Regions from separate parts of the Clostridium thermosuccinogenes genome, predicted to be linked through region 2. Evidence: riboswitches for the same ligand, from Rfam matches in the RefSeq annotation. Region 2 holds a riboswitch; the other holds the start of a gene.
What was found. A riboswitch is a leader RNA that binds a small molecule or an ion and turns the genes downstream of it on or off. The one in region 2 is predicted to bind magnesium.
Positions count from the first base shown of each region.

Region 1: linked by a shared signal. The riboswitch ahead of CDO33_RS00745 (magnesium transporter CorA family protein) and the one ahead of mgtE (magnesium transporter) in region 2 are both predicted to bind magnesium.

Region 1 is NZ_CP021850.1:156,066-174,057, reverse strand. Features, by position in the region: gene CDO33_RS00785 (hypothetical protein) at 1-1, opposite strand, end outside; gene CDO33_RS00780 (hypothetical protein) at 209-442, opposite strand; gene CDO33_RS00775 (hypothetical protein) at 611-1,528, opposite strand; gene CDO33_RS00770 (type II secretion system F family protein) at 1,547-2,542, opposite strand; gene CDO33_RS00765 (ATPase, T2SS/T4P/T4SS family) at 2,548-3,816, opposite strand; gene CDO33_RS00760 (serine/threonine protein kinase) at 3,854-5,575, opposite strand; gene CDO33_RS00755 (radical SAM protein) at 5,909-6,724, opposite strand; gene CDO33_RS00750 (hypothetical protein) at 6,894-7,082, shown strand; gene CDO33_RS00745 (magnesium transporter CorA family protein) at 7,131-8,069, opposite strand; M-box (ykoK) riboswitch at 8,236-8,404, opposite strand; gene CDO33_RS00740 (flagellar protein FlgN) at 8,595-9,074, opposite strand; gene fliS (flagellar export chaperone FliS) at 9,259-9,639, opposite strand; gene fliD (flagellar filament capping protein FliD) at 9,668-12,334, opposite strand; gene CDO33_RS00725 (flagellar protein FlaG) at 12,340-12,726, opposite strand; gene rfbA (glucose-1-phosphate thymidylyltransferase RfbA) at 12,820-13,677, opposite strand; partial or broken gene CDO33_RS00715 (dTDP-glucose 4,6-dehydratase) at 13,683-14,474, opposite strand; gene CDO33_RS00710 (transketolase family protein) at 14,565-15,461, opposite strand; gene CDO33_RS00705 (transketolase) at 15,490-16,272, opposite strand; gene CDO33_RS00700 (class I SAM-dependent methyltransferase) at 16,253-17,467, opposite strand; gene CDO33_RS00695 (NAD-dependent epimerase/dehydratase family protein) at 17,460-17,992, opposite strand, start outside.
Region 2 is NZ_CP021850.1:3,342,121-3,357,280, reverse strand. Features, by position in the region: gene dapB (4-hydroxy-tetrahydrodipicolinate reductase) at 1-341, shown strand, start outside; gene CDO33_RS14805 (cyclic-di-AMP receptor) at 415-813, shown strand; gene CDO33_RS14800 (serine hydrolase) at 1,017-2,114, shown strand; gene CDO33_RS14795 (D-alanyl-D-alanine carboxypeptidase family protein) at 2,111-3,406, opposite strand; gene CDO33_RS20920 (hypothetical protein) at 3,822-3,980, opposite strand; gene CDO33_RS14790 (putative ABC transporter permease) at 4,195-4,602, shown strand; gene CDO33_RS14785 (phosphodiester glycosidase family protein) at 4,766-5,779, shown strand; gene CDO33_RS14780 (TolB-like translocation protein) at 5,776-6,801, shown strand; gene trxA (thioredoxin) at 6,979-7,308, shown strand; gene mgtE (magnesium transporter) at 7,570-8,925, opposite strand; M-box (ykoK) riboswitch at 9,192-9,348, opposite strand; gene CDO33_RS14765 (hypothetical protein) at 9,534-10,043, shown strand; T-box leader at 10,101-10,384, shown strand; gene CDO33_RS14760 (Lrp/AsnC family transcriptional regulator) at 10,450-10,929, shown strand; gene CDO33_RS14755 (aminotransferase class I/II-fold pyridoxal phosphate-dependent enzyme) at 10,926-12,095, shown strand; gene CDO33_RS14750 (Cof-type HAD-IIB family hydrolase) at 12,107-12,934, shown strand; gene CDO33_RS14745 (hypothetical protein) at 13,042-13,467, shown strand; gene CDO33_RS14740 (nitroreductase family protein) at 13,812-14,315, shown strand; gene CDO33_RS14735 (sugar ABC transporter permease) at 14,411-14,812, opposite strand; gene CDO33_RS14730 (ABC transporter substrate-binding protein) at 14,900-15,160, opposite strand, start outside.

The DNA of each region.
Region 1 (17,992 bases), 1.5 Mb from region 2:
TTCCCCCCATCCTCCTTTGCATATCATTCTTTCTCAAATAGTTCCTTTCTAAATCTATATGAGCGGAAATCCATATCTGAACCGCGAAGGTAATAAGTGATTTAACAGCCAAGCACAAATAAGGACTTTCCCACTTGAATTTTCGATTCGCAAAGCCCTTTCCCAACATGGGAGAGGGCCGCAAAAGAATGACAGCCCTCCTTCCGGATCAATAAGAGGTCGGGAAAAGCACTTTTGATATCGTATTGGTCCACCAGCTGGAAAGGCCAGTTACAATAGTAACAGCAAAGGCTTTCAGATTAGGCACGATGATAAACGCTGCAATTATCAGTCCTACGCATATCAATATCACGAGCTCGGTAAAGCTCTGCCCCCTTTCGTCTCTCCTAAGCTTGCGCACTTTGCTTTTAACAAGGTGCTTGACCTTAAAGCAATCAAACATTTTAATCCCTCCATTTTGATATGTTAATCTTTTATATATTTGCAATTAAGCTTTTATCAGATTTGGAACACCGCAATTTCATAGAGTTATTTGAACTGCAATTCACCTTTGCTGGAACACCAAAAATACTTCCGGCATCAAAAATAATCGGGGCCGTTCTCCACATATTCATCCTACGAAAATCTTTCCCACCGCATCAACAGCGTCATTTATCATGGGAATTGACAGCATTATTATGATGATCAAAGCATAGACAGCGGTGATCAAAGTCCTTTTTCTCCGGCATGCGTCCGTCTCCGCCTGTATGTAGTTGAAATATTGGCTGAACATGAGCTTTTCCTGCCTTTCCAGTATATCCTTGTTATCACCGGTTTCTATTCCCTGTTTCAAGGCTACACACAGGCTTTCCACTTCCTGTAGGGAATAATTGCTTTTAAACTCCTCCAGCGATGAGTTTATATCCAGAGTCCTGGCATAACGGGCTGCCAGCAGTATGAGGTTGTCCTGGAGCTTGCTGTCGTCCGCCACCTTGTAGACGGTCTTTATAGCATCCGTAACGCTCACCCCCGACGATATCTGGTTGTGGAGATATCGGTATATCTTGTAGGCGGAATATTTGAATTCATTTTCCAGCTTCTGTCTCATCCTTCGCATGCTGTAGTTCACCAGCAGAAATATCAGGACAGCACCGGAAACTGCCGGAAGCACTCTCGGGTAGTTCAGCAAAAGCCCAAGGATAAATACTATTACAGGCAAAACGTACCGCAGGAATATATACATAAAGGCAGCCAAATTGCTGTAATAACCGCATCTTTTAACTTCTGCCTTTGCTTTGCGAAACAATCGGGTAAAAAAATTATCCTTATTTGCTCTGCTGCCATATCTTTCAATATACTTCCTGACATACCCGGCATATCTCTGGTATGGACGTTTTTTCTCCCCCCGGCCCCCCAGAGCTTCAACCAGATGCCTGTTCAGTATGAGGTACAGCCTGGGAGCGATGATAATCGCCAATATTGCATCCAGAATCAGTATCATGGTAAAAATAGCACCTTGATTATGGATAGAAACGACAAGGTCCTTCAATGGCAGCTCACCCCCGGTTTAGTAATCAAATCTTGAAATCCTCAAGGATGATATGAAAGCAGTAAAATACATTATTGAAAATATTGTGATCAACGCCCTTCCCCTGGAGGTGGACAGATAAAACTGCATGACGTTGGGATTAAATTTCAGGAAAAAGTATGCTACCACAAGCACAGCTATCATGGTCCCATATATAAGGAATTTGTCCCTGTAGGAGGATATCTTGCGCCGTGTATACTCCTCTTCCAGCCTGTAAAACTCATCCTCCATATTGGTAAGCAGCTTCCTGATGTCTCCCCGGTGTTTTATGCTCTGCCTGATATTCAGTATGAAATCCCTGAACTGTTCGCTATCCACCTTCATTTGAAGCAATTCCAGGGCTTCCTGGACATCCAAGCCCCTTTTAACCTGTATAACTGCATCTTTTATATACGTTCTCAAAGGTTCCCCTAATCCGGAATCCGTAGACTTTTCAAAGGCATAAATTATGTCTTCCTTTACTGCGCACCAGCGGTTCAATGTACTTATAAAACTGGCAAGCTGCCTTCTCACCTTTTCTGAATTGTACCTGCCCCATATTTCCAGCACAAGGTATGGAAAGCATGCACACAGGCTGCAGATTATGAACGTGGATGGAAGAGAATACAATAGAGCATAAACAGGTTTGAAAGTTACAATGAACAGAGCCGCCGAGAGAATTGCCAGAGAATAGAAGTTTACAAAAGGTATATAGGTTCTGATGTTGGATTTGTCAATCAAGGTGAGCTCAATCCTGTCTATGATGCTCATCTTTATGCTTATGTTCTTTGAATATTTCTTTATTTGGTTTAACAGCCTTTTCTCATTGTAAATATCATTCATTTTGCTGATGCCATAGTCCAGGTATCCTTTAATGCCGCTCATATGTATATACGGTATCAAAAGCATAATCAACACTATGGTCAATAAAACCAGTAAGGCGAAAATTAATGAAAGACGTACATCACTTAATAATAATTTTATGAACTCTTTCAAAATGATTACCCCTTTTTCATCATTTTCTTCCCCAGTTTGCCACTGATTTCCCCGTGCTGCACAAATTCTCCCGATATCCTCTCCTCGTCTTCCTCAAGTATGTTGAAACCAAACAAGCAGGCTGTATTTATAGTATCCTTATGTTCGTCATAGCCAATAACCTCGATTACCTCAACCACCTTGAATTTTTTCAGAAGCACTACCACATCAATGCTGGAAGCCAGCATCCTCCTCAGAGTTTTCTCCGTATGATCCACATTGGCGCTTTTTATCAAAGTTATAAGTCTGTCAAATACATCCTCCGAAGACTGGGAGTGGGTGGTTGCCAATATTCTGTGCCCTGTAAGCCCAGCTTTAACAAATTCCCAGGCCTCGTCCCCTACAATCTCCCCGATGATATATGTGTCCAGGGACATGGTCAAGCCGTCTTTCACTAAATCTCTCAACGTTATCGCCTTGCCTCCCTCATTGTTCTTCTTTATTCTCTGCACAATGAAGTTGGGGTTATCAGGATAGATTTCCGAATCCGATTCGCATACCAGAACCCGCTCTTTAGAATCAAAGGATTTGGACAGCGCCCTCAAAAGTGTGGTCTTGCCTGCAGCACCTTTTCCGCAGAACACAATATTGGCGCTGGAACAAGCCAGCTCTTCAAAGAATGCCCTTAGCCTTCCATCCATCATGCCCTGTTGCTCCAACTCCTTCAAGCCGGGGCTCTCTTTTGGATGCTTTCTGATATTTATAGCAGGACCGGTGATATTTCTGGGCCGGATGGAAACATTTATCCTGAGGCGATTTTTCTCATCCGTCACCCGGCAGTGGCTGTCATTTTCATTTAATATCCCGCCATTTCTTATAGCAACCAGCTTGCAGAAACTATCAAATTGTTGTTCTGTGGAAAACTTCAGAGGAATCTCCTCTTTTATACCATTTCTCTTTACAGTGAAATAATCATACCGTATCCCGTCGATATCACTTATGCTCTCATCCTGAATATACTGCTCCAGATCCCAGTATCCGAACATATAATCAAAGACTTTTCTTATCAGCTCTTCCCTGCTGCTTCCTAAAAAGTACTTGTTTTTATCAATATTTCTGATAATTTCTTTTTCCAGCATCCTTTTATCGAGGTTTCCGGATTCCACTTCCACTACCAGCTGAGGTATTTCTCTCAATATATCAAAAGTGATTTTTTCTACCAGATCATTCACTGAGCTTTTTCCCGGGTGGACAATACTTTCATCACATTTGTTCAAGGTTTGAACTACCGGCATATTCTGCTTTCCTCCTAGTCTTTTGATTTCCTATGATTCAGGCATTCTCTGCCTTTCTCCTCATGGCAAATGCCTTCCTGAGCTTTCTCATTCCCAGAGTCAAGCTGTCCCTTATGGTGCCAAGCAATGTCCTTCTGGGTACGATATTGAACCTGGAAAGAATGTGGATATATTCGTTCCGGATTTTTTTATCCATGTTTTTGGCATACGTCGGCCTCATATTCCGGTAAACCTGGCGTTTCTGGCTGCAGCTCACCCAACCTATGTAATTTCCTTCTGTAAGCTCATTCATAATATCCTTCCTGAGGTCAGTCCGGCCGTTATATTCATAAGCGACAAACTTGGTCTTTTCCGGTGGAATGTTCTGTTTCTCTTTAAGATAGACAAGGTATCTGTTGATTTTTCTGACTGTGATTTTATCTGCCTTTACCGCAGCTATATTATAATCGGACTTACGAAGGGCTATGAGAGTAAAAGCATCATAAATAAAGCCGTTCGTTATAATGATCGTAATGTCAAAAAGCTCATAAGCTTTTTCAATCAGGGTATTTAAGCTCGCTTCACTATAATATTCAAAGTTGGAGAGGTTGTAATTGCCGGTTAGTATATAGAAATTCTTCAGTTTCTGTATCAATGACTCCAGGAACAGCTCCCTGGTTAAAATCTTCTTATCTGCCGCATCCATGCAGATGTTGAGACCGGTATTGTCCAGTGGTTCTTCAAAGGAACGGATATTTTTCGGATATTTTGGTACATTAAGATATTCGTCGGCGGTGGCGTTTAGGGTATCGAGATCCAGCAGCAGTACGTTCAGATTTGTGCAGCGGGCAGCCGTATAAGCCAACTCGCATGCGAATTCCGCATTGTCAAAAACCGTGATGATGAGTTTCTTGAAGCTGATGATCCTGCCTTCTGGCGCTGTGGAAAGTGTCACAGCATCTCCCAACCTCACTTCTGAGTTCCCCAGAAAGCTACTCCTTTGAGAACTTTCCAATTGCTCCAAGGCTGTATGGAGCTCCATAGCTTTTGAATATCTTTCAGATGGATTATACATGGTGCACTTGCTGATTATGCGTTCAATTCCCACAGAAAGGTCTTTATCAAAATATCTCACCGGCTTCAGTTCAAAAGATGGGTCCATTGGGCTGATACCGGTCAGCAGATGGAACATGGTTATGCCAAGGCTGTATATATCGCTGGCCACACTGGTCTGGCCCAGTCCATACTGTTCCGGAGCCGCATAACCTCTAGTTCCTATATAAACGGTATCGCTGCCGGCATCCTCCTTATACTCCCTGGCAATTCCAAAGTCAATCAATTTTATTTTTTCATCTTTTGTGAGCATGATGTTGGATGGTTTGATATCCCTGTATATGATGGGGTTTGGCTTAAAAGTATGGAGATAATTGAGAACATCACAGAGCTGTTTTGCCCAGTCGATTACTTTTGCTTCCGGGAATTTTCCCTCTCTTTTCAGGATTTCTTCCAGATTTTCTCCATCAATATAATCAACGATGAGATATATGGATTCTTCATCCTCCAATATGTCAAAAATTCTTGGAAGGGCAGGGTGATTTAGCTTTTTAAGAATATTAGGCTCTACAAACATATCGGTTTTAGATCCGGACTTTCTGGTAATTTCCTTGATTGCCCACAGTGTTCCCAGTCGTATGTTTTCCGCCAGGTACACCGTGCCCATCCCACCTTTTCCAAGAGTTGAGAGAATCCTGTAGTTACCTTCAAACAGTTTAGCATTCATATAAAACTACCATCCCAGCATTTATTCTACATTATTTATGTTAATTGCCTTATATGTAAATATTTATAAAATAGGGATCAGTATTATAATAACACATATTATCGTAAATTTCTACACTTTTTTCCATATTATAAAATATTTTTTTGTTTTTCTTTATATACATAAACTTCCTTCTTGGAGAATATTCACGAAAAATCAGCAGCTTAACCCCTGCTAATATTCCTTTAAAATAGCAAAGCCAGCTCTTTATTAGAATGCTGGCATCTTATGCTAATTATGGCACATGGCTAATAGGCAAGAAAAATAGACATAATAAGTAAAGTAAAAATCTGCTCAGAAATCAACACCTTCCAGGTTGAAATCGGGAATGTACTCCTCTTCAGCTGAATCCCGCTCCTGGATATAGCCATTGTCCAGGCCTATTTTAATGCAGTGGTTCACCACCATATCATACTCATACCTTGTAATCCTCCTATTTATTTCCGGATGCTTTTCTGCCTTATAATAAGGTGTATACTGGCTCATAAGGCTTATTAGAATATCCCCGGGAAGGTTTGCTTTTATCCAGTCCAAAATTTTAATGGATTGTTTCGCCATACCCGGCAATATCAGGTGGCGTATTATCATACCCTTTTTTAGCAGCCCGTTTTCATCAAAAACAACTCCCCCCACCTGCCTGTACATCTCTAAAATCGCTGCAGTAGCGACCTCAAAATAGTCGGAAGCTGCTGAATATTTTTTTGAAACTTCGGGATTGTAATATTTTAGATCCGGCAGGTATACGTTTATCATACCCTCCATCGTTCTTAAAGTTTCAACCTTCTCATACCCATTGGAATTGTAAACCACAGGAATCTTGAGCCCTTCAGCCTTTTGAAGAGCTTCCCTTATCTGTTTTACAAAATGTGTTGGATTTACAAGGTTTATATTATGGGCGCCTTTTTGCTGGAGGTTGATAAAAATCTGCGCCAGCTTGTCTGTAGTTATCTCTATTCCGAAATTCTCCTGGCTTATTTTATAATTCTGACAAAAAACGCATTTTAAATTGCATCCGGAAAAAAAGACGGTGCCCGAACCATTCACACCGCTTATGCAAGGTTCTTCCCACATGTGCAGATAGGCCTTGGAAACCACCGGCATTTCTCCCATGCAGCAAAAACCCGGATTTTTGCTTCTTTTGGCAGAGCAATTTCTGGGACATATATTGCAAGTCATATTTTCCTCCAAAAAGTCACTATACATAAACATACTTTACATTATATTTAAATAAAAATATAATAAGATTAAATGAGTTTATAGTCAAGAGAGGTATTTGCATATGAAAATCAGCGGAGTAACTTATGTATCCCGTAAGAAGCATAGATTTCGCAACTTTTTACTGACCCTGGCAATTCTAGCCCTGATAGCAATAATAGCAATTGTCATATATTCCTTCTTTTCCGGGCGGGATATAAGCGATGTTGTATCAGAGCTGATAAATAAAATATCCTTCAATTCAGGGGAGTGAATTAAAGGATATCTATCGGAAGTATAGCGTATAAAGGATATGGGCTTTTCAAAACATCTCCTTTTTTGATAGGATATATATTACCACCAGTGATACTGCCAGAGATATAAGCAACACATAGAAAAATCCCAGAGGATTAGACGCATACGGTACAGGGACGTTCATTCCAAAGAAGCTGGATATCATCGTAGGTACAGACAAAACTATCGTCACCGATGTCAGAAATTTCATCACGATATTCAGGTTGTTCGATATAACTGAGGCAAAAGCGTCCATCATGCCACTCAAAATGGAGCTGTATATATTTGCCATTTCAATAGCCTGCTTGTTTTCAATGATTACGTCCTCCAGCAAGTCTTGATCCTCTTCATACATTTTAAGATATTTTCCCCTTAATAACTTCTCCATCACAATTTCGTTGGATTTGAGAGATGTAGTAAAGAACACAAGGCTTTTTTCAAAGTCCAGAAGTTTCAGCAGTTCTTTATTTTTCATAGACTTATGAAGCGCTCTTTCCACATCGTCGGTCTTCTTGTTTATATGCCGCAGATAGGTGAGAAACTCCCTTGCTATCTCAAAAAGTATCTGGAATGTAAACCTCGTCTTTTTAAAAGTAAAGAATTCTTTTACCTTTTTACTCCTGAAAACCCTAAGGACAGTGTTTTCCTTCAGGCATATGGTAATAAAACAGTCCTCTGCCACAAGCAAACCCATAGGGATGGTTTCATATTTGAGCTCCTTATTCTCTTCATAAACATAAGGCACGTCTACAATAATCAGGGTCTGGTTGCCATCAACATCTATTCTGGGCTTTTCCTCTTCATCCAGCGGGTCCCTTAAAAAATTGGATGATACACCCAGGGAGCTCTGGATACGGTTCATTTCATCCTCCGTAGGAGCAACTAGATTTATCCAGCATCCTTTTTCAATATTTTCTATGCTATAGAGTTCCTGTCCATTTTCACTGCTTTTGAATATTTCCATCATACCCGGCACCCTCCTTTAAATGTGTAAAATTCTATATGTAAATCTTCTATTTGTACTCCTTATAGAATTTGCGCAATTTATCATATCTTATCTATTTTTCTATATAAAAACAAAAAACTTCCAGACGAGTGGAAGCTTAATATAATTAATATACATATTAATATATACGTTTCTTCCCTCGTTGAGCTTTAGCACTTTATAGCGTAGGTGTTAACCAACCAGCTACATTAAGCAAAACCTTAATCCGGCAGTGCCTGTTGACCCATTTGGCGTCTCTCGACGTTTCCGGGTAGCAGCATGTGTCTATAAAGGAGCCTCGCCTAACAAAGCATTTTTTATTTAATATTCTTATAAGCATCGGAACATAAAAAAGCAAGTTAATTCTTCATGTTTCGATGCAAATCTACATCTCAATAGTGTTTTTATTATATATCCGGCTTTATCCCATGTCAATAGAATTACCGGTTCCAAGAATCAATTTCGTGTTATATATTGCTTCGGCAATTATCCCGGCAAATTCATTTCTCACTTTCTGCTGTCCACAAAGAATGACGGCGGTGCTGCAACTACATTTTTTCCATATGCTGCATTTATAGTCTTACCCTGATTGAGCTTTTTTATTTGAGTTGACAGCCCATCCATCAACTTTTCAGCATTCTCAATGTTCCGGGATTCCAGCTTTCTTATTTCTTCCAGGAGCTCCATTATCCTCCCGACAGTATCCTTCAGTTCCTTTATGCCTGGAATGGAAGCATTATTGATTTCTTCGAGCCTCTCTACCTTCAATTCCTGCTTAAGCTGCTGGAAGCAGGAGGTAAACTCCTCATCAAGTTTGTCGATTTCCTCTATCTTAGTTTGCTTTTCTGCTATGAGTTTTTGCAGATTCTCAATCCCATCCTCTGTTATAGTCCCGGACTGGGCCCGGGTCAATTCCAGCATGTCCTGCAGGAGAGAATATTTTTTTGACGATAACTCTATCATTTTTCTTATACAAATATCCACCATATATAACTCCTTCCGGACATCAATAACGTCCCTGTGAAATTTAAGACCTCTAAAACAATATGAATCCATCTACTATTATATCAGATGGATTCACACATGAACTAAGCAATTTACAAGACTGCAAGGAAAGCGCCAACTCATTGCAGGCGACGAGAATTTTACTCTTGCGCTTTTGGAGGTATTACTATCTTCCGCGTTTCGCCAACTTCATTGCTTCCTGCCAGGTGTCGCGGAGCTCTTTCGCATATCCGAGGACTTCTTCCAATATGGCTTTGTCCTTCCTGATATTCGCATCCACCAGACGCCTGTACATGTACTCATAAATACTGTCGAAACTTTTGGAAATTTCATAGTTCATATCCAGAGTCGCTCTGAATTCCGTAATTATATCCTGGCATCTTATTAAGCAACCGTTAGCCTTCTTTATGTTTTTTTCCTCTATAGCATTAATCCCCTGCAATATAAACTTCACGAGCCCATTATAAAGCATGAGGGTCAATTCCTCAGGAGTCGCGGTAAAAACAGAATTTTCCTTGTACTGGGCATAGGGGTTATTTATCACTATTAGCACACCTCCGTATTATTGCTACATCTTAACCTTGCGAAAATTGGGCAGCCAGCCAGCTACTCTGGGAATACATCTTGTTCAGAGCATCTTCCATGGCTGCAAACATGTTGTAATAACTATTTTCTTTTTCGATCAACTTTATAGTCATCTCATAAATACTTTTATCATAGGATTTTATTTCCTTATATAAAAGGTTGGTATATTCAGACGAATCTCCTATCATTCCTGCCTTCTCCAGCAGTGCACCCTTTTGTCCGTTGCTGTTTCCAATAACCCTTATGTTATCCTGTATTATATCGGAAAGCCTCACAGCCAGGCCCGACTCCTTATACCTTTCAGACTTCTTTGAAGAGTCGGAAAGGGTATTGTAATAGGATATCCCAGAATCATCCTTGGCAAACAGCTGCACCACTTCATCAGGATTGTTGATTATGGCATTTTTAAGCTTCTGCTCATCGATCACCAGCTTGCCTCCGTCCTTATAGTTGCTGCTTGTAGTTATTCCTATGGAGCTGAGGTGCAAAGACAGTTTCGAATCGCTGTCAGAAGCGTCAGAATAGATAGCGTCATAAAGAGCTCTTCTCATGTTGTTTAAAATACTGCTCAATGTGCTGTCATTGCGCAGCAAACCTGACCTCGCCTTTTCCTCCCACAGCTTTATCTCATTTTCCGACATTTGAGCTTTCTGTTCAGAAGTAAGAGGTTCATAATCCCTGAATCTTTCTTCATTTAACTTGGTATTGATAAGCCCCACCAATTCATTGTATTTATCTACAAAGCCTTTTATCTTCTCAAATAACTCATCGGGATTGGAGGATACCGTGACGGTTGCACTGATTGGGTCGGCACCACTGGCCATTTCCTGCAGCTTATATGTCACTCCTTCGATGGTGAATTCGTTGGTGGAGCGCTCCACATCCACTCCATCTATAGTAAGGCTGGCATTGGTACCTCTGGTAATACTTCCTCCCTGATCCGTTGTAGTTGTTATGCCAAGGGCTTTAAAGAAGTTGCCCCCATCACCGTCGGTATTGTCCTCATTGTCAATAACGGCAGCACTTCCTGTGTTTTTGGATTGGATGGCAAAACGGTTGTTTACCGTATCATACCTTATTGTAACCCCAGCGCTGCTGCTGTTGATTCTTGATATTATGCTGCTCAACGTATCCGTTTTGGATACTGTAAACTCCTCGCCGTTTATTGTGAAAGACAGTTCATCATCTGTTCCAAAATTAAAATTCTCAGCTAAAATCCCACTTTTGTTTATATTCTCAAGGGTATCGTTCAGGTTTATCCTGTTGCTGCTAGTCTGGGATGAGCTAAACCCTAAAGCGGACCTGACATCCTCAGCCTCCACAGTGATCTGCTTTACAGCATTTTGATCTGTAGAAACAAAGCTGATCTTTCCATCTGTAATTCGCACTTCAACTCCGGATACTCCGGATACTTTGTCACTTATCTGGCTTTGTATTGCAGCTTGCAAATCAGAGAAATCGGTATAATCGCCGTCCAAATAAATGTTTACAGTTTTGACAGTAGTACCGTCATCAACCTTTATATTGAAACTCTTATATGCATCGGAAGCGCTGATATTAACAGAACCCGACAGGTTGCTAATGGACGTTCCTGAGCTTATGCCAATCTTTGATAAAAGATCGGCATCGGAATTGTCGCTGCTTTGAAGCTTAATCGTCTGGGACGAATCAATGGCTACAAACTTCAACTTGTCAGATTCAGATGAACCGGAGTCTTTTATCACCCTGACATATTTACCAAGATTGCTGGTCTTTCCGTCAACTTTGACTTCTGTTCCAATGAGAGCGTCGTTTATACTATTGATAAGTTCGTCAATACTATTGACCTCTGCATTAATTTTTACGGTAACCGCAGTACCGGAGCCTATTTGTACTTTGAACTCCCTATCCTTAAACTCCGTTCCGCTGAAATCCGTTATAGCACCGCTGGTAATCGCATTACTCTTTCCATTTACCAGTCCCAGTACTGACAGGTAACTGTCCGTAGCATTTCCTATGCTTAAGGAACTGCTTTTGAGAGCCGGTGTAAATACTAATGCGCCGGGATTATTCTTGTCTTCTTCCACTTTTATTTTACCTGCTCCAAAAGCATCATCTATCAGCTTCTGCAGGCCGCTTGTCCCGTCTCCCGCCAGTTCTGATACCGTGCCTGAAGAATAATCCTTGTCCAATGTAATGGTTTTTGTAACTCCATCCAAGGTGATGGTAAACTGTTTTCCCTTCTTCATCTTGGTCATATCTACTGCCGAAGCACCTTTTAATGAAGCTGGCATTGAAGCTCCGTTTTTTGTCGCAGCAGAAGCGGTCGATTTCACTGTAATCTGGCGCACACCTGTAGTAGCTCCACTTCCTGCCGTAACTGATATGGCTGAATTGGAAGATACTGCTTTATATGCAGTAAAAGCGCTGGCAGAAGTAAAGTTGGTAGCAGGCTTAGCTATGTTGAAATATGTATCATAAAACTCCCTCATTTTGTTGGTTATAGATCTATAGTCTTCCATCATCCACGTTTTCAACTGCCTGCTCTTGACAAGCTTGTCCATTTTCAGCCTTTCAACCTTCATAAGCTGCTGTACCATGCTCTCGACATCTAAACCGCTGGTTCCTGTCATCCTGAACCTGTTGCTCATCGCATTGATATAACTGTTGGTAGCCATGCCCATCATCTCCTTTCATCCACGATAATTCCGGCAAGCTCCCATAGCTTAGCTACGAGGTCAAGGATTTTTTCAGGAGGTATTTCCCTGATTACCTCATTGCTTTCCGTATTTATAACCTTTACCATGATATCGTTGGTCTTTTCATGCACTGAAACCTCAAATTTGCGGTTGGTGCCTGCCAAGGATTTATTAGCCCTTTCAATGGCATCAATCAGTACCTTTTCAGCCACAGGCATCGTCATTTTATCAAATTCCGTCAAGCTTGATATGCTTTTGTTCTCCAGCAAATCGCCTTTTTTTTGCACTGTATTGGTATTAGCTTTTGCAACTGCAGTAACATCCGTGTTTGTCTTTATCATAGAAGCGGCATCCATGCCATTTATTTGCATACTTATCCCTCCATATAGCGTGCTAATAAATATATCGGATTGAAGGTAGAATATGTTTACATACATTTGACATCGGTACTTCCTAAATAAATCCTATAATCTCATTAAATACTGTCCATATTCAGTCTTGATTAATGGCTTCGCTAGTGTATGTAGCTGCTCTTTTGTTATAAACCTATTCCTGTATGCTATTTCTTCTATACAAGCAACATAAAGGCCTTGTCTTTTTTGAACCGTTTGGACAAAATTGCTGGCTTCCAGTAAGGAATCATGAGTTCCGGTATCAAGCCATGCAAAGCCTCTTCCTAATATTTGCATATTTAAGCAGCCTCTCCTGAGATATTCCCTGTTGACGTCTGTAATCTCCAATTCTCCTCTCGGCGATGGCTTCAGGTTTCTGGCAATCTGAACTACATTATTATCATAGAAATAAAGTCCCGGCACAGCGTAGTTGGACTTAGGTTTCTCAGGCTTTTCTTCAATGGATAGCACATGTCCCTCTTCATCAAATTCCACCACTCCATATGCTTTCGGATTGTTTACATAATATCCAAATATGCACGCACCTTCGCGCAAGAGAGAAATTTCCTGTAGTATGCCAGAAAAGCCATGGCCATAAAAAACGTTATCTCCCAATATCAAAGCAACTGAGTCATTTCCTATAAACTTCTCTCCAACAATAAACGCTTCTGCGATCCCATTTGGTTGAGCTTGTGCTTCATAGGAAAAGGACATTCCCAATTGACTTCCATCACCAAAAAGCTCCTTATATAACGGTAAATCCCTCGGTGTTGAAATAATCAATATTTCCCTTATATTTGCAAGCATCAAAACAGATAGGGGATAGTAGATCATCGGTTTATCATAAATCGGCACTATCTGCTTGCTTATGGGTTTGGTTATTGGGTATAGGCGTGTTCCGCTGCCCCCTGCTAATATGATCCCCCTCAAAATACCTACTCCCTTTCCCTATTAGGGTACATTTTACTGTAATATTTCTCATATTCTCCAGAAGTTACTTCATTTAACCACTTACTATTTTCCAGATACCATTTTATAGTCGCAATAATTCCTTCTTCAAAGGATGTCTCAGGTTCCCAGCCTAATTGGGCTTTAATCTTTGACGGATCAATTGCATACCTTCTGTCATGACCTTTTCTGTCCTTTACATACCTGATCCTGTTTTCTCCAAGAGAACTCTTACATTCATCACCATCTTCCAGCAAATCCTTCAGAGTATTAATAATTGTCTTTACTATCTCAATGTTGGTTTTTTCACTTTTACCACCAATATTATAAATCTCCCCTATTTGACCATTGTTTACAACCAAATCAATAGCACGACAATGATCTTTGACATAAATCCAGTCTCTGATATTTTTCCCATCTCCATAAATAGGCAGGTCTTTTCCATTAAGACAATTGTTAATCATTAAAGGTATCAGCTTCTCAGGAAACTGATACGGTCCATAGTTATTAGAGCATCTTGTTATATTTATCGGCATTCCGTAGGTATCATAATAGGATTTTACCAGCATATCTGCAGAAGCTTTGCTTGCAGAATAAGGATTTCTAGGGTCCAATGGAGTTGTTTCGGTAAAGTATCCGGTTTCTCCCAAAGAGCCATATACTTCATCGGTAGAAACCTGAACAAACTTCTTTCCCTCTGCCCAGATATCGTTTTCCAGCCAGGCTTTTTTTGCTGCTTCCAATAATGTGTAAGTTCCTTCAATATTCGTACTGATAAATTCCTTACTATTCAGTTTATCATCCAAAACCCTTTAATTTCATAGCCTAGTGGACTATGATTTCCGATTAATATTGTCATATCGATATTATCACTTATCTGCCAAAAAGCCTATTAATTCACAAAATATCTTATCAGTGCACAAACCAAAGTGCTCCCTTAAGACTCTATGCCCTCCAACGCAATGTGAATAACAATCTTTAATAGCTATTCGTTTGAATTTCACTTTACAATTTAATTCTGCTATAACCTCAGCTACTGCACTACCAAATCCACCAATAATGCTGTGTTCTTCAAGAGTCACTATAGAGAGATCTCTCTCTACTAATTGCATAATATACTCAACATCTAAAGGTTTTACTACAGGCATACTCGCTAACTCTATGCTTAGTCCAACCTCCCTGAGCCTCTTACTTAATTCGAATCCGATTTCAAGCATATTGCTGGTAGTTAATATTGCAAGAGTATCTCCTTTCAGTAATGGTATTGCCTTACCAAATTCACATCCTATTTTTTGCTGGTGAATATTTGATTCACCACTCTTACCAAGCCTTATATACATAGGTCCATTATACATTACACTTTTATTCATTACCCACTCCACTTCTAAAGGATCTCCAGGGCAACATACTGTCATATTGGGAAGAACTCTCATAATAGCAATATCCTCTATAGCGTGATGGGTAGCGCCTGCCGAACCATAAGATAATCCTGCTCCTACTCCCACAATTCTTACGTTTGTATTCATATATGCTACATCGACTCTTATTTGCTCGTAACATCTCATTGTCATAAAAGGTATTATACTGTATACGTATACAAGTCTTCCTGATAATGCTAATCCGGAAGCAATGCCAATTGCATTTTGCTCAGCAATTCCTACATTCAAAAATTTGTCGGGAAACTCTTCTGCAAAAGTATCAAACACCGAGTAACCCAAATCAGGGGTAATAACAAAAATCCTATCATCCTTTTTTGCCTGCTTCATAAGGCATCTAACAAAAGCATTTCTCATTTTAATCACCTAATTCCGCCAGTGCTTTTTGATATTCCTCAGTGTTTGGAGATTTGTAATGCCACTCTAACTTATTTTCCATAAATGATATTCCTTTTCCCTTTATTGTATTAGCGACTATTACCTTTGGCATGCTATGGTAATATTTTAACGCAACTTCAATTTCTTCTGTATCATGCCCATCTATATCGTAAGTGTCCCACCCAAAGGCTTTCCATCTTTCAATGATATTAGATTGATTTATAATTTCGTCACTTCTACCGTACCCCTGAAGTTTGTTTAAATCAATAATAACTGTAAGATTATCGAGCTTTAACATTGGAGCAATCATTACACCCTCCCATATAGAACCCTCATTACATTCACCATCACCAAGCAAAACATAAATATGCCCTGGATTATTTGAAAGTTTATTTGCTATAGCCATTCCTATTCCTATTGATAACCCATGTCCAAGAGAACCAGAAGAAGCTTCTATGCCCGGGACTGCTTTCATATCTACATGTCCCGGAAGCAAACCATAATCTACATAAAATCGCTCCAATAATTGTTTTTGGAAAAAACCTTTTTCAGCAAGTGTAGCGTATAATGCTGCACTTGCATGACCTTTGCTTAAAATGAATTTATCTCTGCTCTCATTGTCTGGATGAGCAGGATCTATGCGCATAACTTTGAAGTATAATACATATAGAATTTCAACTATAGAAAGACAACTCCCAATATGAGATGATTTTGATCTATACACCATTTGCAATATGGATTTCCTAATCTCTTTTGTAATCATTAGATTCATCCGCCTCAAATCTTAAGGATATTATCTGCTTATCATAGTGATATTTTTCTCTTAAATCCTTTACTATTTCGCTTTCATATGAAGTTGCAAAAACCACAATAGTATCAGGATTATTGTTTACTATGGTATCAGGGTTCATGACCAATGAATGAAAGCCATTAAGTCTTCTATTATCTAGGAAAGGATTACTGTCATATATAATAGGTATACAGTCGTGCAAATGAGCATTACCAAGCAAAATGAAAGTTCTGTGAGATGCTCCATACCCATGGATAATCTTATTTTCTCTGGACAAATCCAATATAAGCCTATTAATTCGAGAATAGTACTTGCTAATATTCTCAGCAAAACTTTTAAGCTTATTACGGAATTCTTTACTAATATTGCTTATTTCATCTAATTGTCTTAGTTTATAAAATACGAGTAAGGAGCCTCCATGGATATTAACTTTTGTTTCATAAACAGACTTAAATCCATATCTTGCAAATAACCTGTTAATTGACACTTGCGAAAAGTAGTTCAAATGCTCGTGAAATATATTTGAATAAAGATTATTGGTTAATATAGCCTCAACGTCAGGCACTTCTACTACAAGCAGTCCATCTTCATTTAGTATTTTGCGTAAGGAATCCGCTATATCATTTAAATCATCAATATGCTCCATTACATGTCTAACTACTACACAATCATATTTCTCTTCAGGATTTCTCCTTATATAATCTCCATTAAAATAATCATTCTTGAGATCTATACCTAAGCTATGTGCATAATCACAAAGCTTTTTTGAGGGCTCTACTCCTGCAACTTTATTGTTTCCTTTGTCTGCTATATATTTAAGCAATGCTCCATCACTTGCACCTACTTCAAATACATGCTTATTCTTAATATTCCATTCGTCAACAATTAGCCCGGCTATCTTTTCCAAATGGTTCTTATACGAATTCATAGTATTTCCACTAAAATTATAGTCGCTGTATATATTAGAACTAATAGTCTCTTTGAGCTGCACTAGCCCACAGTCTTCGCAAAATAGCAAAGTCATTGGTGACTTAATATTAAGAGGTTTAGAACCCTCATCATAATAAATACCCGCAACTGGTATGTATTCAGTCTTATACATTTCTATAATATTTTTACTCCTACATGACCTGCATTCACTAATAAGATTAAAATAATTCTCACTCATCGTATTCTCCTTTTAACTTGATATTATACCATTTCATTGTTCTATCTAACCCTGTTTTTATAGTAGTATAATGTAATTTTGAAAGAGAACTAACTTTTTCTACCGATGGACATGATATCTGAGGACTCCCTTTTAAATAGTCCGGCAGATCGTTTTTTATCTTTACACTAACTGTATCATTAGTCAAAGATGCAATAACATCAGCTAACTCTTTGATTGATATGTGCTTATCACTTCCAATATTATATACTTCCCCGTTTTCTCCATGTAACAAAACCAGTAATATTTGTACAACAGCATCCGCTAAGTAGCAGAAACCTCTTCGTGAAAGCCCATCTCCCAATATTTCTATGTCCCTAGCATTCACTGCTTTCATAATAAAATCAGCCCAAACTCTGCTATCGTTTTCTCTGAAACCTGGACCATATAGATGTACAGGTCTTATAATCCTCACAGGCATTCCATAATGTTTATAATAATTCCAGCAGATTGTTTCTGCAAATCTCTTTGATTCGACATAACATG
Region 2 (15,160 bases):
GGCTGGTGTCATCAGGAAGCGACAGCTCTGAAATTGATGTACCTATAAATGCGGTGCGTGCCGGAGGAGTGGTGGGAAAGCATGAGGTCATGATCGTCGGTGAAGAAGATAAAATAGAAATTTCCCATGAATCCTTTTCGCGCAAGGCTTTTGCCTTGGGTGCCCTCAGGGCTGTGAAATTTATTTATAAAAAAACGGGTTACTTTGAGATGAGTGATGTGTTAAACTTAAGGAAAGCACTTAATGATTATCTGGAAAAAGAGAAAAGCATATCCAAAAACCGCATGATGCATTACATGGATGGAAAAAAAGGAGTCCATGAGGAAGCTAACCAGGTTTAGGATATGCATTACGGGGGAAAATCAATATTTAGAATATATTTCAATTTATAAACTAAAAACGGAGGGGTTAATAATGAAGCTGGTTTTTGCAATTGTCCACGATGACGATGAGCGTAAGGTTATGGATGAGCTGAACAAAAATGGTTTTAGTGCAACCAAGTTGGCTTCGACCGGAGGATTCCTAAGGTCCGGCAATACTACGCTCCTTGTTGGTGTGGATGATGATAAAGTGACAAAGGTTATTGATATCATCACCAAAAAGTCTAAAAGCAGGAAGCAAGCAGTTACACCTGCATCGACTTTTTCGGGAATGGGAAGAATGTTCATGCCAAGGACATCGAGCAATTATATGGAGGAGTCATCCCTGGCCAGTGACGGAACCGATGAGGCTTTGACTGAATATCCTGCCGAAGTGGTTGTCGGTGGTGCTACAATTTTTGTGGTTAATGTTGAGCGATTTGAAAAGGTATAAAAGGTGCAAGGATATAAAGGGGGCGATTTTTCGCTCCCTTTTTGCGTACTTTATATAATATCCGGTATATTGGTCTAAACTATTTAAAAAAAATGTTATGCATGTGTATTATTTACAGTATTTAGAAATACTATATAAAAGTAGGTATCAAATTGCTGCTGTACCTGCCTGAGTACACGAGTGTTTTACGAGGTGACTCATGGATGAGATACAATAGATACCTGTCAAGCCCGATAAGGGCAAAAAAAAGAAAGTTGAAAAGGAAAAGGTTGCTTTTAGCATTAATTTTATTCACATTGTTGATTACATCAGTATATGCCGTGTTTGATAACGAAATACTGGACAGACTGAAAGGTGGATTTCTCATCGCATTTGAAAATGACCGGGATGGTGAAAAAAGGCAGGACACAAAGGATGATACCTATGAAACCACCGGTAATGGCGATGATGCGGCAATGTCTCAAAGCAATGCAGCTATGAAGCTGGAAGCAAGAATAACGAGGAAGGCGGAAGGCGATCTGCAGGAGAAAGGCTTTACAATTGAACCTAAGCCTATGGATACATCAGTTATAAAAAGAGAATTGGAAAACTATATAGAAGGGTTTGAAGGTCAGTACGGAATCCACTTTTATAGCCTATATGACAGATCGGAGTTCGGTATAAATGATACTGATGAATATGATGCTGCCAGTACTGCCAAATTGCCTTTAATCCTTCTTATCTATAAAAAAGTTGAGAAAGGCTATATAAATCTTGATGATATATTGACATACACAAAGGAGGATTATTCAGAAGGAACGGGAGTTATAAGGTATGTCGACTTTGGTAAGAAGTATACTGTAAGAGAGCTGGCAAAGCTTTCAATAGAGGAAAGCGATAATGTGGCCACCAACATGTTAAAACGGCTTATTGGTGGAGAAAAGGTTTATAGGGAATTCATGAAGCAGTCGGGCGGCATTGTTGTCGATTACGACAGGAATATTTCTTGTCCGAAGGATATGTCCCTGTATTTAAAAATGGTGTATGACTTTTATAAAGAGAATGAAGAGCTTGGCGGAGAACTAATGGAATACCTTCAAAACACAGCATTTAACGACAGGCTGAATAAATTGCTTCCACCGAATGTAAAGGTAGCTCATAAAGTAGGCACGCAGGTTCGTGCAGTGCATGACGTCGGTATTATCTATGCAGAGAAACCCTATATATTATCGGTAATGTCAAAGGATGTGGATGAGGCTGAAGCTCCGGACGTCATAGCCAATATTTCAGAAAAAGTATATAAATTTGTTGCAGGGAATTAGTTTTGCTTCCTTGCAACAAATTTTCTTCTTATAGCCCGGATTATGTTGAATATAATTACCAATACCTCCAACACGAGAAGTCCTGCTATCAGATACAATATATCCTTGTTCTCCATAAGGGTATTGAGAAAACGTGATTTCATGCTTTGCGGAGGATATATCTCGGTATCGGAATATAAGTTGACATTTATTGTGGTGTCGTCTGCCAGGACATATGTAGCTACTCCCAGGGGGTTGCTTTTTGTTACAGGGAGAGTTATCTCGTCGACCACTTTAATATTTATGCTTTTTATATAATCGCTGCCTATGGGATAGGTGTAATAAACACTTTCTCCACTTACCAGATTTATAGTTTTATCACCCACCTGCTGCCTTTTTAATATTTGTCCCTTTGATACCAGGATGCCTGATTTAAAATTTGTAAAACCATACTCCAAAAGAGTTTCAGCATCAGTGTAGACAGTTTCTTCCGATGACTCCAGTACAATGGCCATAAGGCGCCGGTTATTTTTTGTCGCTGTGGAAATAAGGGATTGCTTGTCCTTCTCGTTGTATCCAAGTTTTCCACCGTCAGTACCGTTGTAGCTCCAGAACAATTTATTCTGGCTTTTCAACACCGTGGAGCTGTCACTATAGAACCACAGCTTAATCGGGGTGGAAAAAATGTTGTTGAAAGTCGGATTGGACAGAGCATACTTCATTAATACAGAAAGATCGGAGGCTGTCGTATATTGCTTTTCGTCGTATAATCCGGTGGGATTATTGAACACCGTATCATTCAGTTTTAATTCCTGAGCTTTTGCGTTCATCATCTGCACGAATTTTTCAACATCTCCTGCAGTATATTCGGCAAGGGCATTGGCAGCATCGTTGGCAGATTTGAGCATCAGGGCATAAAGCAAATCTTCCACGGAGTATTTTTCTCCAGCCTCCAGATGCAGGATAGATCCTTCTGCATCCGAAGCCTCCTTGCTTATCGTTACCTTATCATACAAGTTGACTTTTTCGATGACTATCAGCGTGGTCATTATTTTGTTTGCGGTGGATATATGAAGCTTTTCATTAGCATTTTTCGCATACAAAGTCTGCCACTTGGCAGTGTCGACCAATATGGCGGACCTGGCGTTAATATCGACATTGGCGTTCTCCAATATATCAGGAATATTTCCTGCTTCCGGTGCTATATTGGCATTGTTGCGTATCGTATCATCAGCAAAACAAAGCTGAGATGAAACAAAAAACAACAAGAATATCAAAGCCGATATTTTAAGCATTATTTTTTTGCGCATCATATCCCTCCTTATATATGATGAGGGAGAAACAAGTCCCTCATTCACATAAATGATTACCGGCCATCTAAGTCAAGAGGTGTATAAATCTTTTTTTCCTCTATTAGTTATATAGATCATCCACATGCAGAGGCTCTCCATGCCGGTGTAAACAGTTGAAAATAGTATTTTGCCTGCAAAGAGGCAACTCTACTAAAATAGCCAGTTTTTATGTAATATTAATACTTGCTATCCTGTGCAATATCAGTACATGCTGTACTGCATGATCCGCCAGTCCGGCAAAGGACAGGCGGTGCAATCATACGCAATTACCTATATAAGCTAATATTAATTATACAGTTAAAATGTGTTCTTTGTCCACTTGTACTACATGGCAGGAATGCTGCCGAAATAAAAATAAAGGCATTGAATAATGCCTTTATTTCCCTTTTGTCGTCATGTTGTTGGGGGGTGTCTTATAAGGATTTTTTCTCATGTATCTTCCTGTTGGATCATGGTCCATGTCATCCTTCTCAGGTACACTTTCCCCCTTGAACCCGGCAGGTTGTGTAATAGGTTTTGATTTTTTGCTTTTCATTGCTACCTCCAGTACTGCCAAAAGGCAAATTATTACCCATGATCGGTGTGATATGAAATGCCGATTCAATATACCATAGTTTTTGCATATAAACAAAAGATATACTGCTTTGTTCTGGAATGCTGATGCTAATATGACCAAAAACCGAATTTTCCGGAAACAGCAGCAATATATTCCTGCTATAAAAAGATTACTCTTCACCTAAAATAATTATATGATTAGGTATAAAAGATTCTTTTTGTATGGATTTACCGGATGGGGTATTGAAGTCTTCTGGACAGGACTTGGATCTTTATTAAGCGGTGATAAAAACTTAAGCAGCTATACGAGTCTCTGGATGTTTTTCATATACGGCCTGGCTATATTCCTGGAGCCTATTCATGACATTATACAGGATTGGAAATGGCCGCTCAGAGGCCTGGTTTGGGTCGTGATAATATGGGGAATTGAGTATGCTACCGGTATGCTGCTTAGAGACTTGCTGGGGGTACAGCCATGGTATTACACCGGGCCTTTTGCCGTGGACTCTTTGGTAAGGTTGGATTTTGCCCCGGCATGGTTTGTGGCAGGGCTGTTGTTTGAACGAGGCCACAGGGCTCTGGATGCCTATGGAATTGCATGATGTTCATAGCTTGAGTGCCTATCGCAAAGCTCCTTTTTCCATTATCAGACATTTAAAATAACCGGAAAATTTATTATATTAAATATATGGAAGCTATGCGGCAAATAGCAGGGTAGCTTGCAGAAAGAATTAAAAATGTGGGGTCTCATCGATGGTACCAGGAATGGAAAGTAAAAAAGAGGTTAAAAAGAATAGGTTTTTGTGGGGAAGGCTTGCCCTGTTCTTGCTTTTCCAGGCTGTCTTGTTCTCGATTACATTCCCGCTTCTGGTCTTTTATGGGCCTTTTGACAATGTGAAGGCTATGGTGGTGGGGATGTCCATCAACTCATCCAAATTTCAATTTGTCGCCAGGACTTTTCTTCCGGAGGAGGAGATAGTAGAAATACTAAAAAGCAGCTATGCAGTTGATCCGACTGCCAGGGGGGAGAAAGTCCGGAGGCTGGAATTTGGTGAAAACCACAGCGACAGAATTGAAGTTTTTGATATCCAAGGCAAGGATTTTAAAGGAAAGATGATGGTCATATACGATCCTACAAGCATAGAGGTGGGATACTCCGAAAAAATGCCGGTATCGGGAGAAACCACCAGCAGCATTGCCCGTCGGAACAATGCTGTCGCTGCCATAAATGGCGGCGGTTTTACGGATAATGGCTGGGTGGGAACCGGTGGAAGTCCCATGGGTTATATCATTCATAAGGGTGAAGTGATATACAACCAATCGGGCAGCGAAAAGGTCAGGATGGATACTGCAGCCTTTACCGAAGATGGAATGTTGATAGTGGGTATGCACTCAATTGAAGAACTCAAGAAATATAATGTCAAAGAGGGAATCAGCTTTGGGCCGCCTCTGGTGGTGAACGGAAAGCCTACCATCACTACGGGGGATGGAGGCTGGGGGATTGCCCCACGCACAGCCATAGGGCAAAGAAAGAACGGAGAGGTGCTTTTTCTGGTGGTGGATGGCAGAAGCATTGAATCCGTAGGGGCAACCTTGAAGGATGTACAGGATATTTTGATAAAATATGGAGCTGTGAATGCGGTTAATCTGGATGGCGGATCATCAACTACGATGTTTTTTAACGGAGAGGTGATCAATAAGCCTGCCGACAGGCTGGGAGAACGCAAAATTCCTACTGCATTTATCGTAGTGCCCAAAAGCAGGGGGGATTTTGAATGAAAAAGCCTGGCAGAATAGCTGTGTGGGCATTTATATCATTAGCATTTCAGCTTTTGCTCCTGGCTTTTATAGACAGGGTTTACCTCCCCGGAAGGGTAAGCGATGTTGAAATTGTGAAATATGCGGAAATTGGCGGGCAAAAATCCGGAGGCAAAGTAAAGCTTCCGGAAGGAGCACAGCACGTCGCACTTTCTTTTGATGCCTCCTATGCATCTTATATACTGGGGGATGAGCTGGTTATTGTTGATGTAGCCGGCGGTGAAGAGGAAATGGTGCTTCAGGAAGGCTTTGTACCGGATTTTTATAAATGGCTTCCGGACAGGAATATGCTCATATACTCGACAAGGAAAAAAGGGGATGTCCGGGGTGATATATATGTCGAAACCTATGACGCCGACAGCGGGGTTGTCCGGGATTACCCCGAAATATCCGGGTTGCCTGAGGGCAGCAAGGTTGTGGATATCCAGCTCTCAACCCTCACAAACCTTGTGTATGTAAAGGTGGCAGCCGGGCCGGCCAGGGCAGAGATATATTGTTACAACATTATGGAGGAATTGAGCCATGTTATGGCCGTAAGCCCGGATACGGACATGCATCTTTTAAATTACAGTGATATCCTGTTGTATCAGCGGAACGGATCAGATATTTTTGTTAGGTATAATTCAAAGGGTGAAGAAAGGGAGCTTGATTTAGGGAACAGCATGATTCTGGGAGTGGACGTGGAGGATGTTGTTTACCTGGGAGAAAGGGACCAGAACGGAAATGTCGAAAGGATAAAATATGGGACTTTGCAGGAAATTCAGGAAGGCAAGTTTTCCTACGCTGAATTAATAATTCCGTGCTCAACGGAGCATATCTGCATAGCCCAGGACGGAAGCATATATCTTAATGAAAGAGACAAAAGAATGCTTCATGAGTTAAAAGGAGAAATCGCTATGGAATACCGGGGGAAATATGTGGGAGTGTTTGGTAAATATCTTGTCACGATGGACAACGATGTGTTATATATTGAGATTGTATAGGAAAAATTTGGGCGAGTTTAGCTGGTCAAAGCAATATTTGATTTGAGAGAAGTTTTTGAGGCAAAATCAATGAATATTGTTTTAAATGCCCTGCTTGGGGTAAAATAATAATTAATAAAAGGTTATTATAATGTCTATAGGATTCAGGAATAGATTAAATTGTGTGGGAGGCATAATATGGCAAGTGAAAAAATTATAGTTATATCAGACAGCAATTTTGAGCAGGAGGTGCTCCAATCCGACAAACCGGTTCTGGTTGATTTCTGGGCTCAATGGTGCGGACCATGTAGAGCGGTATCGCCTATCATGGATGAACTTGCAGAAGATTATGACGGCAAAGCAAAGGTTGCAAAGGTAAATGTGGATGAACAGGGAGAGATAGCAAACAGGTATAAAATAATGAGCATTCCTACCGTCATGGTGTTTAAAGGCGGACAGATGGTGGAAAAGGTGATCGGTGCCCGTTCCAAGAGTGAATATGCGGGTTTGATTGATAAACATTTATGATAAAATTTTGAACATAGCGAAGAACAGGACATAGAAGTGAAGGGATTATTAAAGGGAGCCATCTCAAATTTCGTTTTGAGATAGCCCCCTTTTTATATTTTTTGATAGCATCATAGCATATCATGTTATTTCGATATTGTCTGCAACCCCATTTAGAATAACATTAATTTTTGCAAAATCAAAGTATTTGCTTCCCGGCTAAAAAGCTTCTTTGAGGACTTTCAGGCTTTGAAACATGAATGCCTGCATCCTTTGTGTTGCCTAAATGCCCAGGATTACCGATGCTGTACTGAAATATATAATGAGGGACAAAGCATCTACTATGGTTGTTATGAACGGGCTTGCCATAACTGCCGGATCAAATCCTATTTTTTTGGCAAGCATGGGCAATATGCAGCCTACAATTTTCGCGACGAAAACGGTTGCCGATAATGTAATGCAGATAACCAGAGCCACATATAATCCCACCCTGTCAAAGAGCATGAGCTTTGCAAAGTTGAATACGGATAGGGTAATAGCGCACATTACAGCCACCCGCGCCTCTTTCCACACCACTCGCAGGATGTCGGAGAATTGTATCTGCTGCAGCGACAATCCGCGGATGATGGTGACTGAAGCCTGACTTCCGGAATTGCCCCCGGTATCCATAAGCATAGGTATAAATGCCGTAAGGACGATATATGTCGCAAGGGCCTTTTCAAAGCTGGATATAATCATACCGGTAAAGGTTGCGGAAATCATAAGAAGCAGCAGCCAGGGAATACGGCTTTTCCAGATCTCAAATACAGACAGCTGGAAATAAGGCTTATCCGGCGGGGTTATGGCCGCCATTTTGGATATATCCTCCGTAGTTTCTTCCTGCATTACGTCGATAGCATCATCCACGGTTACTATTCCAACAAGTCTGTTTTCTGTGTCTACAACAGGGATGGCCGTGAATCCGTACTTTGCAAAAATCTGTGCAACAGCTTCCTGATCTTCATGTGTGTTTACTGAGATCACGTGTGGATCCATTATTTCACTGATTTTTGTATCTTTTGCCGCCAGAATTATCGTGCGTATCGATATGGCACCCACCAGTTTGCGCTTTGTGTCGGTAACATAGCAGACGTCTATAGTCTCCTTGTCTATGCCGGTAGCGCGAATATGATCGACAGCATCGCTCGCGGTCATCTCCGGACGCAAATCAACAAACTCAGTGGTCATTATGCTTCCGGCGCTGTCTTCCGGATACATGAGCATTTCGTTGATGAGCCGCCGGGTTTCGGGATCAGCCTGGGAAAGTATACGTTTTACCACATTTGCCGGCATCTCCTCAATAAGGTCAACTGCGTCATCCATATACAGCTCATCTATAATCTCCTTTAGTTCCTTGTCGGAAAAACCGGTGATGAGAAGCTGTTGCAGATGGCTTTCCATCTCAACAAACACCTCCGCTGCGAGCTCTTTGGGCAAAAGCCTGAACAGCAGCGTGAGCTTTTGCTTTGGAAGACCCTCAAAAAGTATTGCGATATCGGCAGGATACATAGTGGTAAGAATATCTTTCAGGCTGTTGAATTTCTTTTGTTCCAGAAGCATTTCTATGGTTGCTTCAAAGGTTGCGGTGATTTCTGCCATAGGTCATTCCTCCAATCTTAAGTTTTTCAATGTTCGGAAAAGCACCGAACAAAGTAAGACAGGAGCAAGACACAAACGGCCGAAGCGTCAGATAACAATGGACGCTTTTGTATATAGCGGTACCATGTCATTTAACTTTTCAATTATACTCCGACCTGGGTTTGTGCCGTTACTACTGCCAGCGTCCATGTTTTTCACCTCTCTTGATATGAAAAAATAAATCCCATGCATATCAAACGGAGTACATGGGAATAGACGATTATATCATGCAGCACCGTTTGAGCTTTAGCATCACAGGGCGATGAAACTGCATTAGGCTATGCCTTGTGCTTCGACATAACCTGCTTACCATCTCGTCGTGTCTCCACTACTTCGCGGCAGCAGTCCGTATCCCTGTGGTAGCCTTGCCTACCGGATTTTGTACATTAATATTCTATCCATACTCCGGTACTTTGTCAATTAAAAGTTAACCGGTTTATATTTCGAAGTTTACCATTGAGGTAATGGATAATTTGAATAATTTTTGTAAACAAAAAGGATTTTTATGATTTATATGGAATATATACTTATTAACGTATTATTTTTCCATTTGTGGGGGAGGAAGCTATATGGCTGGAGAAAAACGCTTTAGAACATCCGTATTCGGCTTTAAGAAATCAGATGTAAACCTGTACATAGAAAAAATGCTGAAGGAATTTGATGATAGATTGAAGGAAAAGGATAATGAGATAAACAACATAAGAAATCAGCTGAGGGAGTATAAATCCAAATATGAAGATATAAACCGGAAGTATGAAGAAATAGGCAATGAACAGAAAAAAATTGCATTGGCCCTTATAACAGCTCAGGAGAATGCAAAAAATATACTGGACGATGCTAAAAACAAGGCGTTGGAAGAGAAGAAGCGCATGGATAAGCTGATAGAGGAAGAAAAAGAGAAGCTTGTCGATATGAGAGGAGATTTCATGGAACTGAAATCAAAAATCATCGGGATTTTGAGCAAATATGATAAGCAGCTGGGAGATGTAGTTGATGAAATAGATGAAAATATAAATAATATAGATAGAGAGATAAATGATGATTTAAATAATGATATAATCAATGACAGAATTGCTTAAGTCTGTATTGATATAAAAGAGATTTTCTTATATAATAGAAATAATAACAAAATATTATTAAAAGCGATGACAGAGAAGAGTATATATATGAATTTCACAGCGAGCCGGAGGAATGGTGAAAGTCCGGAAAAGGATTATATAGAAAGCAGCTCTTGAGTTTCTCTTTGAGAAATAAAGCCCATGCTTACATATGAAATATGCGGGCAAGGCTTTAATGTAGAAGAAGACGTTACCTCGCGTTATAGAGGCACAGTATGAAGGCTTAGGCCAAGTACTGGTAGAGAGAACATCGTGAAGATGTTAATTAGGGTGGTACCGCGAATAGCTCTTTCGTCCCTTTTGGATGAAGGAGTTTTTATTTTATGTAATATATGCGAAATAATTCAATCAAGGGAGGTTTTGATTTATGGAGGAAATACTTGAGCTGTTGGAGAAAAACAACAAGCTTACGGAGGAGCAAATAGCCGTAATGCTCAACAAGAGCGTGGAGGAAGTTCATGAAGCGATACGCAAGATGGAAGAGGATAATGTGATATTAGGTTATAATACCCTGATAAATTGGGAAAAAACCGGCAGAGAAAAGGTAATAGCGCTGATCGAAGTTAGAGTGACTCCTCAAAGGGGAGAAGGTTTTGACAAAGTAGCTGAGAGAATATACAAATTTCCACAGGTGAAGGCCTGCTATCTGATGTCCGGAGGCTTTGACCTTACTGTTATCGTTGAAGGAAAGACCATGAAGGAAGTAGCGCTGTTTGTCGCAGAAAAACTGGCGCCTATTGAGTCTGTTCTCAGCACGGCTACCCATTTCGTGCTGAAAAAATACAAGGATGAAGGAGTAATCTTTGACAAAAAACCGGAGGATGACAGGGAGGCTGTTGTATTATGAACATGTCGGATATGATATTGCCCCATATAAGGGCTGTGCCTCCTTCCGGTATACGCAAATACTTCGACCTGATAAATGAGATGAAGGATGCAATATCCCTGGGGGTGGGCGAACCGGATTTCGTGACTCCATGGGCTATCAGGGAAGCGGGCATATATTCCCTGGAAAAGGGTCATACGCATTATTCCTCCAATGCAGGATTTATCGAATTAAGAAAGGAAATTTCCAAATATCTTAAAAGAAAAATCGATGTGGAATATGACCCCGTGGACCAGATACTGGTGACTGTCGGGGGCAGTGAGGGCATTGATGTGGCTATCAGGGCTCTGGCAGGGCCGGGGGACGAGGTGATAATCCCGGAGCCGAGCTTTGTGGCATATAAAGGCTGCACAGCTTTTGCCGGAGCCACCCCTGTTGTTATAAACTTAAGGGCAGAAGATCAGTTCAGGCTTACCCCGGAGCAGTTGGAGAGTGCTATTACCAGCAGGACCAAGGTGCTTATACTGCCGTTCCCGAACAATCCCACAGGCGCGATTATGGAAAAGGAAGATATTGATAAGATTGTAGAGGTGCTGAAAGACAAGGATATAATCGTATTGTCCGATGAAATATATTCCGAGCTGACCTATAAAGGAAGGCATGTATCAATTGCCAGCTATCCTGAAATGAAAGACAAAACCCTCTTGATAAATGGCTTTTCCAAAGCCTTTGCCATGACCGGTTGGCGGCTGGGCTATGCCTGTGGACATCCGGAATTGATAAGTGCTATGAAGAAGATACATCAATACGCCATAATGTGTTCTCCCACCACATCCCAGTATGCTGCCATAGAGGCCTTGAGAAACTGCGATGAGGATGTGGCTCAGATGGTTAATGAGTATAACATGAGAAGAAGAGTGATGGTTGACGGCTTCAGGAAGATGGGTCTGGATTGCTTTGAACCGCTGGGAGCCTTTTATGTCTTTCCATGCGTCAAATCCACCGGGTTGACTTCCGATGAGTTCTGTGAAGGAGTCCTCAGGGAAGAAAAGGTATTGATCGTGCCCGGTAATGCCTTTGGTGACTGTGGAGAAGGATATTTCAGGGCAACCTATGCCACTTCCATGGAGAATATTTACGAAGCCTTGAGAAGAATACAAAAATTCGTGGAAAGGAACAGAAGGTAAGGAACTTGATAATGTACAAAATGATAGCCATCGATCTTGACGGCACTTTGCTGAATTCAGAAAAGAAAATATCCTCTGAAAACAAAAGGTTTATAAAATTGGCAATGGATATGGGAGTGAAGGTTGTGATTTGCTCCGGGAGGGTATACAGAGGGGCAAGGATGTATGCCCGGGAGATAGGCTCAAAAGATCCGGTGATTGCCTGCAACGGTGCCGTTATCAAATGCGCTGATACAGGAGAAATACTCTTTAATAATCCCATGTCTGCCGATGATTGCGCGAAAGTCATCGACATATGCCGCAGGGAAGGCATTTACTTTCATTATTATGTAGGCGATACCCTTTATGCAGAAAAAATGGAAAGGTCGGCTTTGTCTATCTGGAAGAGGAATAAGGAGCTTCCGGAGGAGGATCGCATAGATGTTCAAATAGCCGATGACCTTATAAAAGTGCTTAGGGATTCCGGAGAGCTTCCGCTGAAAGTAATAGCAATATGCGATGATAAGGAGCGGCTTGCGAAAGCGAGGGCTGAGGTGGAAAGGATCGGTTCGGTTGATGTCACCAGCTCCGGTTCCAACAATTTCGAGGTGATAAAAAAAGGCAATAACAAAGGCAGAGCCCTTGAGATACTTACAGAAAGGCTGGGTATAAAGCGGGAGGAGTTAATTGCCATAGGAGATAATGAAAATGACGCCCCAATGATCAGATATGCCGGCCTGGGGATTGCAATGGGCAATGCAGAAACCTTTATAAAAGATATGGCTGACTTCGTCACACTTACCAATGAGCAAAATGGCGTGGCTGCAGCCATCAGGAGGTTTATAACCGACCGAGCTTGAAGCAAAGCATCTGATTTGTAAGGTGAAGTAAACATAATATATCAAATGGTAACCACAAATCCGAAGGAAGCATATAATGTTACAAAAGACTTGAAAGGAGGATTTTTGTGGATTACAGCTGCATGCCTTACAGTCAGATGCTGAGTCCTGCTCAGTGTGCTTCGCCCCTTATGCAGTATCCGACAGAAACTCTGGAGGATATGTATCCTGATATATACAGGGTTGTTTACCCAAGAGTGATGGATGCATGCCTGGTATATGATGTTCCGGGTAATCATGAAATGCACCCGTACCCGACGAGAGCCGCTGTGGAAAGAATAGTGGATGAAATATACCATGATACTATGATGGAACTGGGGTGGGCTGAAAACGACAAGGCCGGAACTGGCGACAACAGGCAATTTGGTTTTTATGGCGGCTTTTCACCGTATGGTTATGCTCCTTATGGATTTGGCACACCATTCCTAAGAGATCTTATATCAATTTTATTAATAAGGAGATTACTGGGAAGAAGGGGCATTTATAGCTATTAAAGAGGTTGTTTTCAAACCTCTATTTATTTTGAGGCTGGATAAATACGCGAAATTGCGGATTTGTCCGGCTTTTTTGATGCTTAGAATTGTTTTATGTGAAATCTGCAAATGCATGATGTTTCAAAATGGCTTTATATATGAGTTGCAGGACGGGATTGAAAAAATTTCCTGCCGTGGTTATAATAATCTTGGGTGTAACATTCTTAAACGCAAATATTGGCAAAGAGCATGAAGCTTACCGTTTCCGGCGACGGAAGCCATGTCGCAATTTATTATGAAGTCGAAAGTAAGCTTGGGCTCTTGTTTTATATCAAGCTAATAAATTTCAGTCAGGAGGTAATATTATGGAGTATTTTGAGCTTATAGACAAAAGGTACAGCGTTCGAGGATACAAAAGCGATCCGGTGGAGGATGAAAAAATCAAGAAGATACTGGAAGCCGGAAGGATAGCTCCTACTGCTGCAAACCGTCAGGGGTTTAAAATCCTGGTGATCAACACCAAAGGCCGTGAGGACGAGCTGAGAAAGATATACAATAAAGACTGGTTTGTCACGGCACCGGTTATTTTGGGCGTATGTTCGATACCGGAAAAATGCTGGGTGAGATATGACGGAAAAAATTCCAGCGATGTGGATGCGGCCATTGTTATGACTCATATGATTCTGGCAGCGAGGGATCTGGGCCTTGGTACCTGCTGGATCGGAGCCTTCAATGTGGAAGCGGCCAAGGAGGTTCTGGGAATTGATGACAGCATGGAGCCGGTGGCTTTTACTCCTCTGGGCTATTATGACGAGGCTGGCGTCCAAAAGAAAAGAAAGCCGATGGAAGAGCTCGTAATATATAAATAGAACAGCTTTATACATAAAGCAGGCTGTAGTCTGCCAACCTGCCGGAACTTTTAGGCATCCCTTTTATCCCTTTACGGCACCGCTCATAATGCCTTCTATGAAATTTCTCTGGAACAGCAGGAGAATATCAGCACAGGCATGAATATGAACATTCTGAACAAACCCAGCGCTTTTATACGGCGGATGTTGAGAAAATTTGCAGTACTACTGCCAGAAAGATTTGAATCGGAACCTGAAATATCAGTATGAAAAAAGTATTTCCGATTGCTTTCCTGAAGGTGGGGTCTGTCAATATATCTGAAATTGCTTAAGCCTGCGAAGCTGAACTTTCCGGCCCTGTATTTTGTGAAGCTTACTATGATCGAATAGATGCTTGGATAAGCCATGAAGGTTATGAATATTATTAGGAACGGAGCTATAAAATCCAAGGTATTATCTCTTTTTTTATATTGCCTTTCAATAGGCTCACTTCTCCTTCTTGATTTAATTATTTTCAAGTTAAAAACTAAAACCTCGTACCCACGTCTTGGCGCGAGGTTTTAGTCATTAACATGGCTATCTGCCCGTTGGTAGATCAAAGGGGACTATTTTGCGTTTATCTTGCTCTGAGCATCTTTCGTCGCAGCCTCCAAAGCCTGCCTGGGGTCCATCCTGTTGGCAAGGATGTTGCCTGCCGCAGTTTTCATGGATTCGGAAACGTCGGTGAAATAAGGTCCCCACTTGGTTGCCGGCGCACCGGTCAAACCGGCGAAAATGGTGCCTACTTCCAAGCCTCCGAAATATTCGTCTTTAGATTTGAAGTACTCTGTCTCATAGGCAGGCTTGTAAGACGGAAATTCACCGTA